3 regions of the Psychrobacillus sp. FSL K6-2365 genome follow, and region 3 is predicted to be linked to each of the others. Evidence: riboswitches for the same ligand, from Rfam matches in the RefSeq annotation. Region 3 holds a riboswitch; each other region holds the start of a gene.
The links. A riboswitch is a leader RNA that binds a small molecule or an ion and turns the genes downstream of it on or off. The one in region 3 is predicted to bind S-adenosylmethionine.

Region 1: linked by a shared signal. The riboswitch ahead of MKY29_RS20115 (acyl-CoA dehydrogenase family protein) and the one ahead of mtnW (2,3-diketo-5-methylthiopentyl-1-phosphate enolase) in region 3 are both predicted to bind S-adenosylmethionine.
Region 2: linked by a shared signal. The riboswitch ahead of MKY29_RS03280 (methionine biosynthesis PLP-dependent protein) and the one ahead of mtnW (2,3-diketo-5-methylthiopentyl-1-phosphate enolase) in region 3 are both predicted to bind S-adenosylmethionine.

The regions. Positions count from the first base shown of each region.
Region 1 is NZ_JBBOOO010000001.1:3,976,555-3,980,834, forward strand. It holds gene MKY29_RS20110 (catalase) at 12-2,048, opposite strand; SAM riboswitch class I at 2,211-2,311, shown strand; gene MKY29_RS20115 (acyl-CoA dehydrogenase family protein) at 2,416-3,591, shown strand; gene MKY29_RS20120 (transporter substrate-binding domain-containing protein) at 3,603-4,280, shown strand, end outside.
Region 2 is NZ_JBBOOO010000001.1:637,204-641,483, forward strand. It holds gene metC (cystathionine beta-lyase) at 1-890, opposite strand, end outside; gene MKY29_RS03280 (methionine biosynthesis PLP-dependent protein) at 883-2,007, opposite strand; SAM riboswitch class I at 2,090-2,196, opposite strand; gene MKY29_RS03285 (C4-dicarboxylate ABC transporter) at 2,282-2,482, opposite strand; gene MKY29_RS03290 (TetR/AcrR family transcriptional regulator) at 2,704-3,264, shown strand; gene MKY29_RS03295 (DUF2798 domain-containing protein) at 3,316-3,831, shown strand; gene MKY29_RS03300 (TIGR00266 family protein) at 3,921-4,280, opposite strand, start outside.
Region 3 is NZ_JBBOOO010000001.1:4,245,745-4,250,024, forward strand. It holds gene mtnA (S-methyl-5-thioribose-1-phosphate isomerase) at 1-583, opposite strand, end outside; gene mtnK (S-methyl-5-thioribose kinase) at 561-1,769, opposite strand; SAM riboswitch class I at 1,845-2,001, opposite strand; SAM riboswitch class I at 2,158-2,262, shown strand; gene mtnW (2,3-diketo-5-methylthiopentyl-1-phosphate enolase) at 2,375-3,592, shown strand; gene MKY29_RS21545 (2-hydroxy-3-keto-5-methylthiopentenyl-1-phosphate phosphatase) at 3,594-4,259, shown strand; gene MKY29_RS21550 (methylthioribulose 1-phosphate dehydratase) at 4,256-4,280, shown strand, end outside.

The DNA of each region.
Region 1 (4,280 bases), 270 kb from region 3:
CCACTTGATATTTATACTGCTCTGTTCCAGAATCGATGCGTAGCAATAGCTTTTAAGAAACTGTCCACGAAAATTTTCCCAGATTCTTTGGAGAGTACACCAGCTTGACCAGTAAAGTGAAGATTGTCGACTAGTTGCTCACCACTAAATGTAGCGCCAATCGGTTTAAAATGTGCATAAGCTTCCTTGATGAAATACGTAGCCTCTTTTTCAAACATAGCTGTTTTACCATGTAAACTTGCTACATATACCGCATCAAATAATACCGAATCAGCTGTTAAGAAAGTATGGTCTACTGGCAGCAACGTCCCATCAGCTCCAACAACTGATCCATGATGATCACTCACTATTTCTGGCATTGTTCCGCCTGCTTTTAAATCTGCTAGAATTGTAGGTAAATCCTCTTCAAACCCTTCTCCAACTAAAACAGCTATTTTTCTAGTATGTGGCTTCATAAAAGTATTTAACTGACTAAGTGCCGGGGAAGATTTTGTAGTAGTTGTAGTACTCACACCTTGCACTACAAGTCCTAAATTTTCCGCTACCTTATTCGATAAATCCAAATCAACTTTCGCGAACATCTCTAGAACTTGTTGACGAACAGTCAATTCTTTACACTTACCAAGTTCGAAACTAAATGCGCTAATAATATGTTCTTTTTCTGGATTACTCATGCTATTCCAAAATAACTTAGCTTGCGAAAAATGGTCTTTAAAGCTCTCACTTCGTGCACGAACTTTTCGAGCATCTATCTTCTCCTGATAATGCGAATACCCACCTTCAGCTTCACTAACAGGTATCGGAGTATTCCCAGCAAGAGAGTTTTTATGATAGCTCACTCTTCCCACATTAATCGATTGTCTTCCATATCCATCACGCTGGTTATTGTGGAATGGGCAAACAGGTCTGTTTATCGGTAGCTCATGAAAATTAGGACCACCAAGACGGATTAATTGTGTATCTGTATAAGAAAATAATCGTCCTTGAAGTAGTGGATCATTTGAGAAATCTATTCCTGGTACAACACTTCCTGGATGGAACGCAACTTGCTCAGTTTCAGCAAATACATTATCTACGTTACGATTTAATGTCATCTTCCCTAAAATTTTTACTGGTATCTCTTCCTCTGGCCATAGTTTAGTAGGATCCAAAATATCAAAATCAAATTTAAATTCGTCTTCCTCTGCGATAAGTTGGACTCCAAATTCATACTCAGGATAATCCCCATTGTCAATCGCATCATATAGGTCACGACGATGGAAATCCGGATCTTTCCCATTTATCTTTTGTGCTTCATCCCATACAACTGAATGGGTACCAAGTAGTGGTTTCCAATGAAATTTTACAAAATGGGATTTACCTGCCTCGTTAATGAAACGAAATGTATTTACACCGAACCCTTCCATCATACGAAAGCTACGTGGTATAGCCCTATCTGACATTGTCCACATGATCATATGTGCCGTCTCCTGATTGTTAGCAACAAAATCCCAAAACGTATCATGTGCAGTCGCAGCCTGCGGAATTTCATTGTGTGGCTCTGGCTTTATAGCATGCACCAGGTCTGGAAATTTAATAGCATCTTGAATGAAAAAGACAGGAATATTATTTGCTACTAAATCATAATTTCCTTCTTCCGTATAAAACTTAGTAGCGAATCCTCTAGCATCGCGAGCTAATTCACCAGATCCACGTGAACCTGCCACAGTAGAAAACCTTACAAACACTGGAGTCTTTGTGCCAGGTGTTTGTAAGAATTTTGCCTTCGTAAATTCACTTGCTGATTCGTATAATTCGAATTCCCCATGAGCTGCATAACCTCTAGCATGTACTACTCTTTCTGGTATGCGCTCATGATCAAAATGCGTCATTTTTTCACGAAAATGGAAATCTTCTATCAAAGTAGGACCTCGTTCTCCTGCTTTTAGAGAGAATTCATCTTCAGATATTTTTAGTCCTTGATTCGTAGTCAATGCTTGTCCTTGATCGTCCACACGGAATTTTTCTAATTGTTCATCTTTGCTATTTCCAGTTACTTTCTTATCCAAACAAACTCCTCCTCTACTTATATCTACACTATTGTTTATACCCTGAATGACAGTTCAAAAACCCCTAAAATAGAATCAAACACTTAATTCATACTAAATCGATAAGAATTACTATTGACTTCTTGCAGATTAAGTAGTACGATTATTCCCACAACTCCATACTACTTATTAAGAGAAGCTGAGGGACTGGTCCGATGATGCTTCAGCAACCGCCACTTCTATGGTATGGTGCTACTTCCAGCAAGAAACTTGAGAGATAAGTGTACATAAAATTACTTACTCTTTTGATTTTCAAAAGGGTTTTTTATTTGCATTTAAAACCAACTTAACAAATAGGAATAATTAAAATCAAAAGGAGACGACAACTGTGAATAACTTGTACATCAAAACGGAAAAACAGCAGTATTGGATCAATCAGTTATATGAGTTAGAAGAAAAATTTAAAAGTAAATCCGCCGAAATTGATGAACAATCTATTTTTCCAAAAGAAAACGTGGATGATTTGATCAATATCGGATATGCAAGCCTTACACTACCCGAATCGTATGGTGGTAATGGATTTTCTGTATACGATATGGTTCTTTTACAAGAAACACTTGCTAGCTTTGATGCCAACACAGCCCTATCAGTAGGTTGGAGCTTAGGTGTTGTTGGTGAACTATTTGAAAACAAACTTTGGAAAAAAGAGAAACTCGACTTTTTTGCAGCAGAAGTATTAAATGGCGCACTCATAAATCGTTCTGTCAGTGAAGCTCAAACTGGAAGCCCAACGCGTGGGGGTAGGCCTGGAACTAAAGCCATAAGAAAAGGAGATTCTTGGGTACTAAATGGACGTAAAATATTCACGACCGCATCCCCTGTACTATCCTACTTTTTAACATCTGCATGGATTGAGGAAAAAGAAAAAGTTGGTTTCTTCCTTATTCCTCGCAATACAGCTGGCCTTTCCATTGAAGAAACCTGGGATGTTGTATCCATGCGAGGAACGAGTAGTAATGACTTAGTATTGAATAACGTAATCGTTCATGAGTCAAATCTAGTAGAGCTCCCCGAGTTCGCAAGTGGTGGAAAGATTAATGGGTGGCTATTACATATACCAGCGACCTATCTCGGAATCGCACAGGCAGCAAGAGACTACGCAGTACAATTTGCCAATACCCATTCACCAAATAGCTTGAACGGATCTATTGCACAGCTGCCAAACGTTCAACAGCTTTTAGGAGAAATAGATTTAGAGCTTACGAAGGCAAGATTAGTCATTTATGGAGTTGCTACTTCCTATGACAATGATGTTACAAAAGAACTACTTTCTAATGAAGTAAGCGTGGCAAAGCATATAGTCACTAATTCAGCCATCACTATTGTTGATAAAGCAATGCGTTTAGTTGGTGCCAAAAGCTTACAGCGAACTAATCCACTACAACGCTATTATCGAGATGTCCGAGCGGGACTACATAATCCTCCTATGGATGATATGACTATTAAGAAACTAGCACTTTCAGCGTTAGAAGAAGTAAATAATAAAAACTTAGTAAAAGGATAAGGAGAATGAACATGAATAAGTATTTTAAATTAGTGGCGGTTGGTTTAGTATCCATAACTTTTTTAGCGGCTTGTAGTTCCGGGGAGGCTTCTACTTCATCAGAAGGTGGTGATGTTCGCAAAGTAAAAGTAGCATATGACATGGCCTCTAAACCTATTTCATGGTTGGATGACAACGGAAACGCCACTGGATATGATGTAGAAATTATGAAACTAGTAGATGAACTACTACCTGAATATGAATTTGAATATGTAGGGACTACAAGTGATGATCTATTAATCGGGGTAGAGCAAGGCAAGTTTCAGGTTGGTGTGAAAAATGCTTTTTGGACAGAGGAACGCACAGAAAAATTTATTTTCCCCAAGGAATTCCTTGGTTTAAGTAGTGCAGGTCTCGTATTGAAAAAAGAAAATGAGCATATTAAATCGTTAGAGGATTTTGCAACTGCTGAATATTCTTTAGCACCGATTGCCGCAAATAATGCGCAGTATACTGTAATTGATGAATACAACAAAGCAAATCCTAATAACCCTGTAAAACTAGATGCAGGTGATGCATTTACCGTGGATGTAATCCAATGGGTCAATGAGGGGCGTGTTGACGGCGGAGTAATAATTGAAGGACCATTCCAAAAACAGGTTTTAGATGAAACTGGTCCTTACTATAATCTAAAAGATGAAGTTGTTTAC
Region 2 (4,280 bases), 3.6 Mb from region 3:
GATTGCTTGTTATGCGTTTCGTATCCTGGATGAGTGGAAAGTCCAGGGAAAAAGACATTCTCCACCAAATCATGCCGATTTAGATAGTTTGCAATTTTTTGGGCAGACTGAGCGGATTTTTCAAAACGGACATTTAATGTTTTGATACCTTGAATGAGAGAAAATGAATCTTGCGCACCTAAAATAGCACCAAATGAGTTTTGGATAAATGCTAAACGCTTACCTAACTCCTCGTCTTTTATAACCGCAAGTCCTGCAATAATATCGCTATGCCCAGATAAAAATTTTGTTGCACTATGTAAGACGATATCAATTCCTAAATCTAATGGACGCTGATATAACGGTGTCATAAATGTATTGTCTAAGAAGGTTAAACAAGCATTGGATTTTGCAAGCTCCACGACAGCGGTAATATCAGTAATACCTAAGCATGGATTCGAAGGGGTCTCGATGTAAATCAGTTTTGTATTTGATTGCATTGCACTTGCAATTGCTTCCACATTCGTAAAATCTGCAAAACTGTGCTCAATACCAAAACGAGGCAATACTTCTGTAACAAAACGAAAGGTTCCACCGTATACGTCTTCTGTAATAACGATATGATCGCCTGAAGACAAAAGCATAAATGCAGAAGAAATTGCCGCAATTCCTGATGCAAATGCCAATCCTCTAGTCCCCCCCTCTAATTCAGCAATCGTTTTTTCGAGTGCGTCTCTTGTAGGATTTCCCGATCGACTATAGTCATAAGGTCCAAAATCATCAAAGCTTTCTTGATGGAAAGTGGAGGATAAATAGATAGGAACATTTACAGATCCAGTTTTTATCTCCGAATCTCCGCGTGTAGAGGCAACAATTATACTAGTCTCCAACGACTCTTTGTAATCACTCATTAATTATGACCTCGCTTTCTAATGTATTTAATACTTGTTTTAAATCTGCGATTAAATCTTCTACTTCTTCAATCCCAACCGAAAAACGAAGGAGACTATTATCAACTCCTCGTGCATTCCGTTCCTCTTCAGGTATATCGGCATGTGTTTGTGTAGTAGGATACGTGATAAAGCTCTCTACACCACCAAGACTTTCAGCAAATACAATCAGTCTCAAATTCTTTAGGAAAGGAGCCACCCATTCGCTTTTTTGTAAACGGAAGGATAACATTCCGCCAACTCCTGGATATAACACATCCTTAACAGCAGATTCCTTCTTTAAAAATTCAGTAATTCTTTTTGCATTTAAATCATGCTGCTTCATACGTAGATGAAGTGTTTTTAATCCTCTTATTAACAACCAAGAATCGAAAGGAGAAAGGACAGCGCCTGCAGCATTATGGTTGACTTGCAGTTGTTCACTTAGATCAGTACCTTTTGTTACCACCAATCCTGCAAGTACATCGTTATGTCCCCCAATATATTTTGTGCCACTATGGATGACAATATGGGCACCCAATTCAATAGGTCGCTGTAAATAAGGGGTTAAGAATGTATTGTCTACGATTAACAATAGATTATGCTCTTCTGCTATATCCGCAAATAGCTGTATGTCGATTTTCTGCATTAAAGGGTTAGTGGGTGTTTCGATAAATAAGGCTTTTGTATTTTCTGTTATTAATGCTTTTACTTCTTCAGCTGATTCAAATTTTGTATAAGTAGTACGGATATTATATGAATCTGCGTACTGGTTGAATAATCGGTATGTACCACCATACAAATCATCAGGAGCAATTAACTCATCTCCTGACCGAAAAAGGGATAAAACCAATTGTATTGCAGCCATACCAGAACTACAGGCAAAGCCAGCATCTCCACCTTCTAATTTTGCAATTCCTTCCTCTAAAATAGCTCGTGTCGGGTTCTTAGTTCGTGTGTAGTCGTATCCTGTAGACTGCCCAATCCCATTGTGTTTGTAAGCTGTGGAGAGATAAATAGGGGGATTTACCGCCCCGGTTTTTTCATCACTATGATTTCCCAATTGAACTAACTGTGTATCAATACTGTTTTTTGTCATAAGTATTCATCCTTTACAATTAAAATAAAAAAGAGGATTCTCTAATAAGAAGAGAACCCTCAAGTAAATATCGAAGTTTGTCTTCTTATCTTCAAGACGTCATACGTCTATTGGAATTAGCACCATACCTAAGCGTGGCTGGTTGCTGAGACATCTAAGGGCCAATCCCTCCGTCTCTCTGGATAAGAAAAAATATATGAAATTATCAAAATTTTAAATTTAAATAATCTTAACACTTAGTGGCTATTAATACAATACGTTTTTTTGTTTCAAGTTATGACATAAATGTCAGTATTAAAACAATTACTCCGAGTATTAAAGATATCCATCCCACAACTAACTTGTGAGAATAAGCTAAAGCTACGAGCCCTAATAGAACTGCACCTGCACCTAGCCAAAGGGGAGCATAAAAGAAACCAAGTACCCCTAAGACTATACCTAACAAACCAACCCATAATCCTGTAGAAGAATCCAACATCCACACCTCCCATCCTATAATGTAGGAACACCAAGAAGAAAAGTCCCTTTACATATTATATGAAGGGTATAGAGGAGGGGCATAAACAATCTGCAGATTCATTGCAGAGATAGGCCATTATGCTGGTCTTTTATTAAATAGACAAAATATTAGAATGTAGCTTAAAATTTGTTATAATTACAAACAGACCCGTTGGTATGTTAGGAGGAAAAATAGCTATGGATACTAAATCACTCTTGATTGAAACTGCTACAATTCTTTTTCAGGAAAAAGGTTACAAAACTGTAGGACTCAATGAAATTTTAAAAGCTAGTAATGTTTCAAAGGGTGCCCTTTACCACCACTTTCCAGATGGCAAAGAAGAACTCTTGATAACTTGTTTACACGCTCTAAAAGAAGACATAACCACAGATATTGAAGCTATTTTTAGTAAGCATCTTACAACTAAGGACGCCATAATTTCAACGATTGATACTTTAATAAATAGCTTTGAAAAAAGAGGTACTATTACTGGCTATACATTTAGCAGTATTGTTAGTGAAATGGCAACAATGAGTGAACCAGTTCGCAAAGCGTGCAGTGAGTTATATGAAAATATTGAACGCATCTACTGTGCTAAGCTATTATCCGATGGCTTTTCGGATGAAACAGCTGCCTCTGTATCGTTATTGTTGACTGCTTCGATTGAAGGGGCCATGATGCTTTGTTTAACGAAACAATCTACGAATCCTTTAAAAACAATTGCAGAACTATTACCGAACTTGTTGGAGAAGCTATAAAAATGGAATTTAAAGCGAAGGTCTTTACTAAACTTTGAGAGGAAGAAAAAAATGCATCAAGAAAACAGACTACCAAGAAATGCAAAGGAAGGCCTATTATTCGGCACAATTATCTCAACACTTACGGTTATATTCATGACCTCCTTAAATATCATTCTCTCTTTTGGAGAATTTAACGGAGAAGTTGCTTTAACCATCTTAAAAGCGCTACCGATTATTTGGGTTATTGTTATGATCATTGAACCAACTATTTTTGGGCGTATTGCAGAAGCTTTAGTTAAAAAATTCACTAAGCCTACGGATAGCTTCAACTCCAAAATTTTATTCCGAATTCTTTTTACCGTATTAGGGATGTCTGCAGCTATGACACTTATTGGTGATATTGTAGGAAATGGCTTTAGAATGGAAATCTTCAGCAACTGGTTAACGAATTGGCCGCGTAACTTCGCAATCGTACTTATTGCAGAAAGCTTAGTAATTCAACCTATTGCCCGTTTTGCAATGGTAAAATTACATGAATCTCAGGATGGCAAAGCTCAAGCAGAAGCTGTTGTAAGTACAAAATAACTAACAAAAACGCTCAGACATATTTTGTCTAAGCGTTTTTTCTTTTCACTATAACTAAAACATCAGCAGACATTGTTCAATGTCTGTTTCTATTTTCCACCCAGTAGGTCAAATAATCCTCCTGCTATACTGCCTTCACCTTTTGAACCACCACCTGGTGTTTGAGGGGCAGCAGCAAATACTTTACTAGCTAATCTGCTAAATGGAAGTGATTGGATCCAAACGGTACCAGGACCACGAAGGGTAGCGAAGAATAATCCTTCTCCACCAAATAAGGCTGTTTTAACTCCCTTGACCATTTCGATATTGTAATCTACATCCGCAGTCATTGCTACGAGACATCCAGTATCTACTCGTAAAACCTCTCCTTGCTGTAGTGATTTTCTATGAATAGTTCCCCCTGCATGCACGAAAGCTAGGCCATCACCCTCAAGTTTTTGCATAATGAA
Region 3 (4,280 bases):
GAAAGACAGGTCTAGTTTCACATGCGAATACTTCAAACTCTTTGCCAAGTTCCTTTCCTAGATGAAACGGAGCTAAAGCAGTACCATACTTTGCAGTGGCAATAGAACCCGCATTGCAAATGGTCATTACCTTGGTTTTATCACCTAGTAAATAAAGTCCAAATTCACCAATATTCCGACAGGACTCCTCATCTTCTTTGTGAATTACTATTGCTTCTTCAATTAATATCTGCTTTGCATCCGAAACACTATCTACTAAACTCACTATTGTCAACAAACGGTCAAGTGCCCAAACTAAGTTGACAGCAGTTGGCCGGGATTCACCCAAATATGTTGCATCTTTTTTTAGTAATGCTAGAAAATCTATCATCGAATTTGTTTTATAGCCCTGGGCCTCAATAGCTAATCCATATGCTGCCGTAATACCAATGGCAGGGGCACCACGAACTTTCAAGGTAATAATCGCCTCGTAAACATCTTTGAGTGCTTCAAGTTTTATATAGACAATTTCATGAGGAAGTTTCTGTTGATCTAAGACTACTAACTGCTTACCATCCCACTTAATCGATAATGGAATACTCATAAATAATTTCTCCTAGCAACTCAATTACTGCATCTATTGAGTCTATTTCTTGACGACTCACTATTAATCTTTCTCCAGTTTTTAGAGTTTGTTTTTTTAGTAAAATTCGTTTCTTTTCGTTTTCAATATTGTCCAAGTCTTTCACATGTGCGAGTCCAATTGTTCTACGAATAAGCTCACAGCCTGCGAATCCTAGTGAATCATGGAATATTTTTTCTAGCAAAAATGCATTGTATCCCTCTATATCTTTAAATGAATCGAATTCACTCTGTTCCAAAAAACCTGCAAATTTAGTAGAAAAAGTGGTCCAAGTGTTTCGTATATGACCATGTATGACATCACGTTGTTTGCCTTCTCTGGTAATAGATTGGACTATTAAATTTGCTAAAAACAATCCTATATCAAAACCAATAGGACCGTAAAAAGCAAACTCTGGATCGATCACTTTAGTTTCTACTTCACTCGCAAAAACACTTCCTGTATGGAGATCTCCGTGCAGCAAGGCTTCCGCTTCGGTTAAAAAACTTCTTTTTAATTTTGCCACTTCAAGCTTTAATAATTTGTTGTTCCAGATTGCTTCTACTTCGACTTGTAATGCAGGTTCAAAGTCATTTGTTTCATGGTCAAAAAAAGGATCGGTAAAGATTAAATCCTCTGTGATCTTACACAATTCCGGATTTGAAAATTCTATTACAAGCGCTTTTTTCTCAAAGGGGTGAAGAGCAAAATCAGAAGTATGATAAAGTGTTAGAGCTAGGTAGTTCCCTATATCTGTCGATAATTTAGGGTAGGACTCACCTTTTATCAATCCTTCACGTACGATTGTGAGATGAGATAAATCTTCCATGACTGTGATAGCTAAATTTTCATCCGTTTCATAGACTTTTGGAACTAGATCGGCAGCATATTCTCCATGTTTTTTTAAGGCACTAGCTTCAATTTTTGCCCTTTTTAGAGTTAGCGGCCAGCTTTCCCCTATTACTTTTGCATAGGGCAAGGCCTGTTTAATAATAACTCCACTGCCACTCGTTTGATCTGTTATAAGAAAAACATAATTTAGATTTCCATCACCAATTTCTTCGCAAGTTAATTTAGCTGTATTCGGGAACAAAGATAATTCGCTTGCTAGAGAAATTGCAGATTCTGGTGTTAATAATTGATATTGTTTTGTCGCTACTACCGCCATTTAATTCTTCCTTTCATTCTCAAAATAAAAAACCTCTTTCCAAAAGAAAGAGGCCAAGAATAAGAGATTCTGAACCTCTTATCTCTCAGAAAGTAAACTTTCTGATGGAATTAGCACCGTGCCTTACGGAATCTTACATTCCGGCGCATAAAGCGCCCCGTCTCACAACGGTATTACGGTCGGTTGCTGGGCGTCATCGGGCCATTATCCCTCTGCCTGCTCTTGATAAGAGTGCGGTACAAGTATGATGTTTGATTAGAATCCTAGCATAATAGAAAAAGTTATGTCAACAGTATTTTGAATATATATACTTTTTAATTTTCTTGTTGACAGAAGTTTTATTGCATGGAATAATCAATATAATTTATTAAACATCAACTGAATATTTTTCTTATTTAGAGCAGGTGGAGGGACAAGCCCTATGATACCCGGCAACCGATTCATTTTTGAACACGGTGCTAATTCTTGCAGCCAAAAGGCTGAGAAATAAGAAGTTGTTAAACTATTAACCTCTTCTTATTTGAAGAGGTTTTTTATGTTATCTGGTCAGCGCTAGTCTGGGCTACATAGGCGCTTGCGCATTTATTTTAGTTAGGAGTGAAAAAATGAGCGGAATCACTGCGCACTATCAACTATATGGAAAATCTGGCTCTTTTGAAAAAAAGGCAGAAGATATTGCACTTGGATTGACTATTGGTTCTTGGACTGACTTAGCTTTGTTAGAACAAGAACAGTTAAAAAAACATAAAGGAAATGTAATATCCGTTACCGAATCCAAGGATATCCAGCACCCCTTTCACCCTGAAAAAATAAAAGCAGAAATTAAAATATTCTACCCTGCTGCAAATTTTTCTACTGATATTCCAGCAATATTAACAACGGTCTATGGCAAACTATCCCTAGACGGTGAAGTGAAGTTATTAGATTTAGAATTCGATACGAATCTTTTGTCCCATTTCCCCGGACCACGCTTTGGCATTAAGGGTGTTCGAGAAAAATTAGGAGTTTATGAACGTCCGCTAATCATGAGCATATTCAAAGGAGTCATTGGAAGAGACATAGAATATTTAGCAGAACAACTTAAACAACAGGCATATGGTGGAGTTGACCTTGTAAAAGATGACGAAATCCTATTTGATAATCCACTAACTTCTTTTGAATCACGTATTGCTACTGGACGAGAAGTATTGAGACAGGTGTATGAAGAGACAGGACATCGTACTTTATATGCAGTAAATTTATCAGGACGTACATTTGAATTAAAAGATAAGGCCAAAAAAGCCCGAGAACTTGGGGCAGATGCACTTTTATTTAATGTTCATACTTACGGATTAGATGCCCTTCAGATGTTAGCAGAAGACGATGAAATTCAATTGCCACTTATGGCACATCCAGCTTATAGTGGAGCATTCACTTCCTCAGCATATTATGGAGTTTCAACATCACTTGTTCTAGGAAAACTTACTCGTTATGCAGGAGCAGACTTTTCATTATTCCCTTCTCCTTATGGCAGTGTTGCACTAGAAAAGTCTATAGCTCTTTCTTTAGGTGAAGAACTAACAAAAGCCAGTAAAGTTAAACAAAGCTTTCCAGTTCCATCTGCAGGCATTCACCCGGGTCTCGTACCCCTTTTAATGAATGACTATGGAATCGATAGCATTATTAATGCTGGAGGTGGTATACATGGTCATCCAGCCGGTGCAACTGGGGGCGGTTTGGCTTTTAGGCAGGCAGTAACAGCTGTTTTAGAAGAAATTCCATTAGTACAAGCAGCAAAACAACATAGTGAGTTAAAAACTGCACTTGAATTATGGGGGTTATAATATGAGTAAACTTGTAGTTTTTTGTGACTTCGATGGAACTATAACCAATCAAGATAACATTATGGCAATCATGGAAAAATTCGCTCCACCCGAATGGACTCCAATTAAAGAGGATATTTTAAGTCAACGTATTTCCATACGAGATGGTGTAGCAAAGATGTTCTCTCTCCTCCCTATTGAATCAAAAGATGAAATTATTTCTTTTGTACTTGAACAGGCTGTCATCCGCGATGGTTTTAGTGAATTTGTATCTTTTACAAAAAATCATAACATCCCACTTTACATCGTAAGTGGTGGTATAGACTTTTTCGTCCATGAACTACTAGAACCTTTCAGGCCATTTGCAGGAGTTTATTGTAATGTATCCGATTTTTCTAAGGATACAATTCACATTGAGTTTCCACATAGTTGTGATGAACAATGTACTAGCCAAGGATGTGGTTGTTGTAAACCATCTATTATTCGTACACTTCTTGACCAAGATGCTATGAGTGTTGTAATTGGGGATTCCATTACCGATTTAGAAGCGGCAAAATTAGGAGATATCATTATTGCAAGGGATTTCTTAATCGAAAAGTGTGAGGAATTAAATATTCCCTATGAACCTTTTGAAAACTTCCACGATGTGATAGACATTATGAACGCTAGGTTAGGCGTGAAATTATGACATTACAAGATAAATGGGATG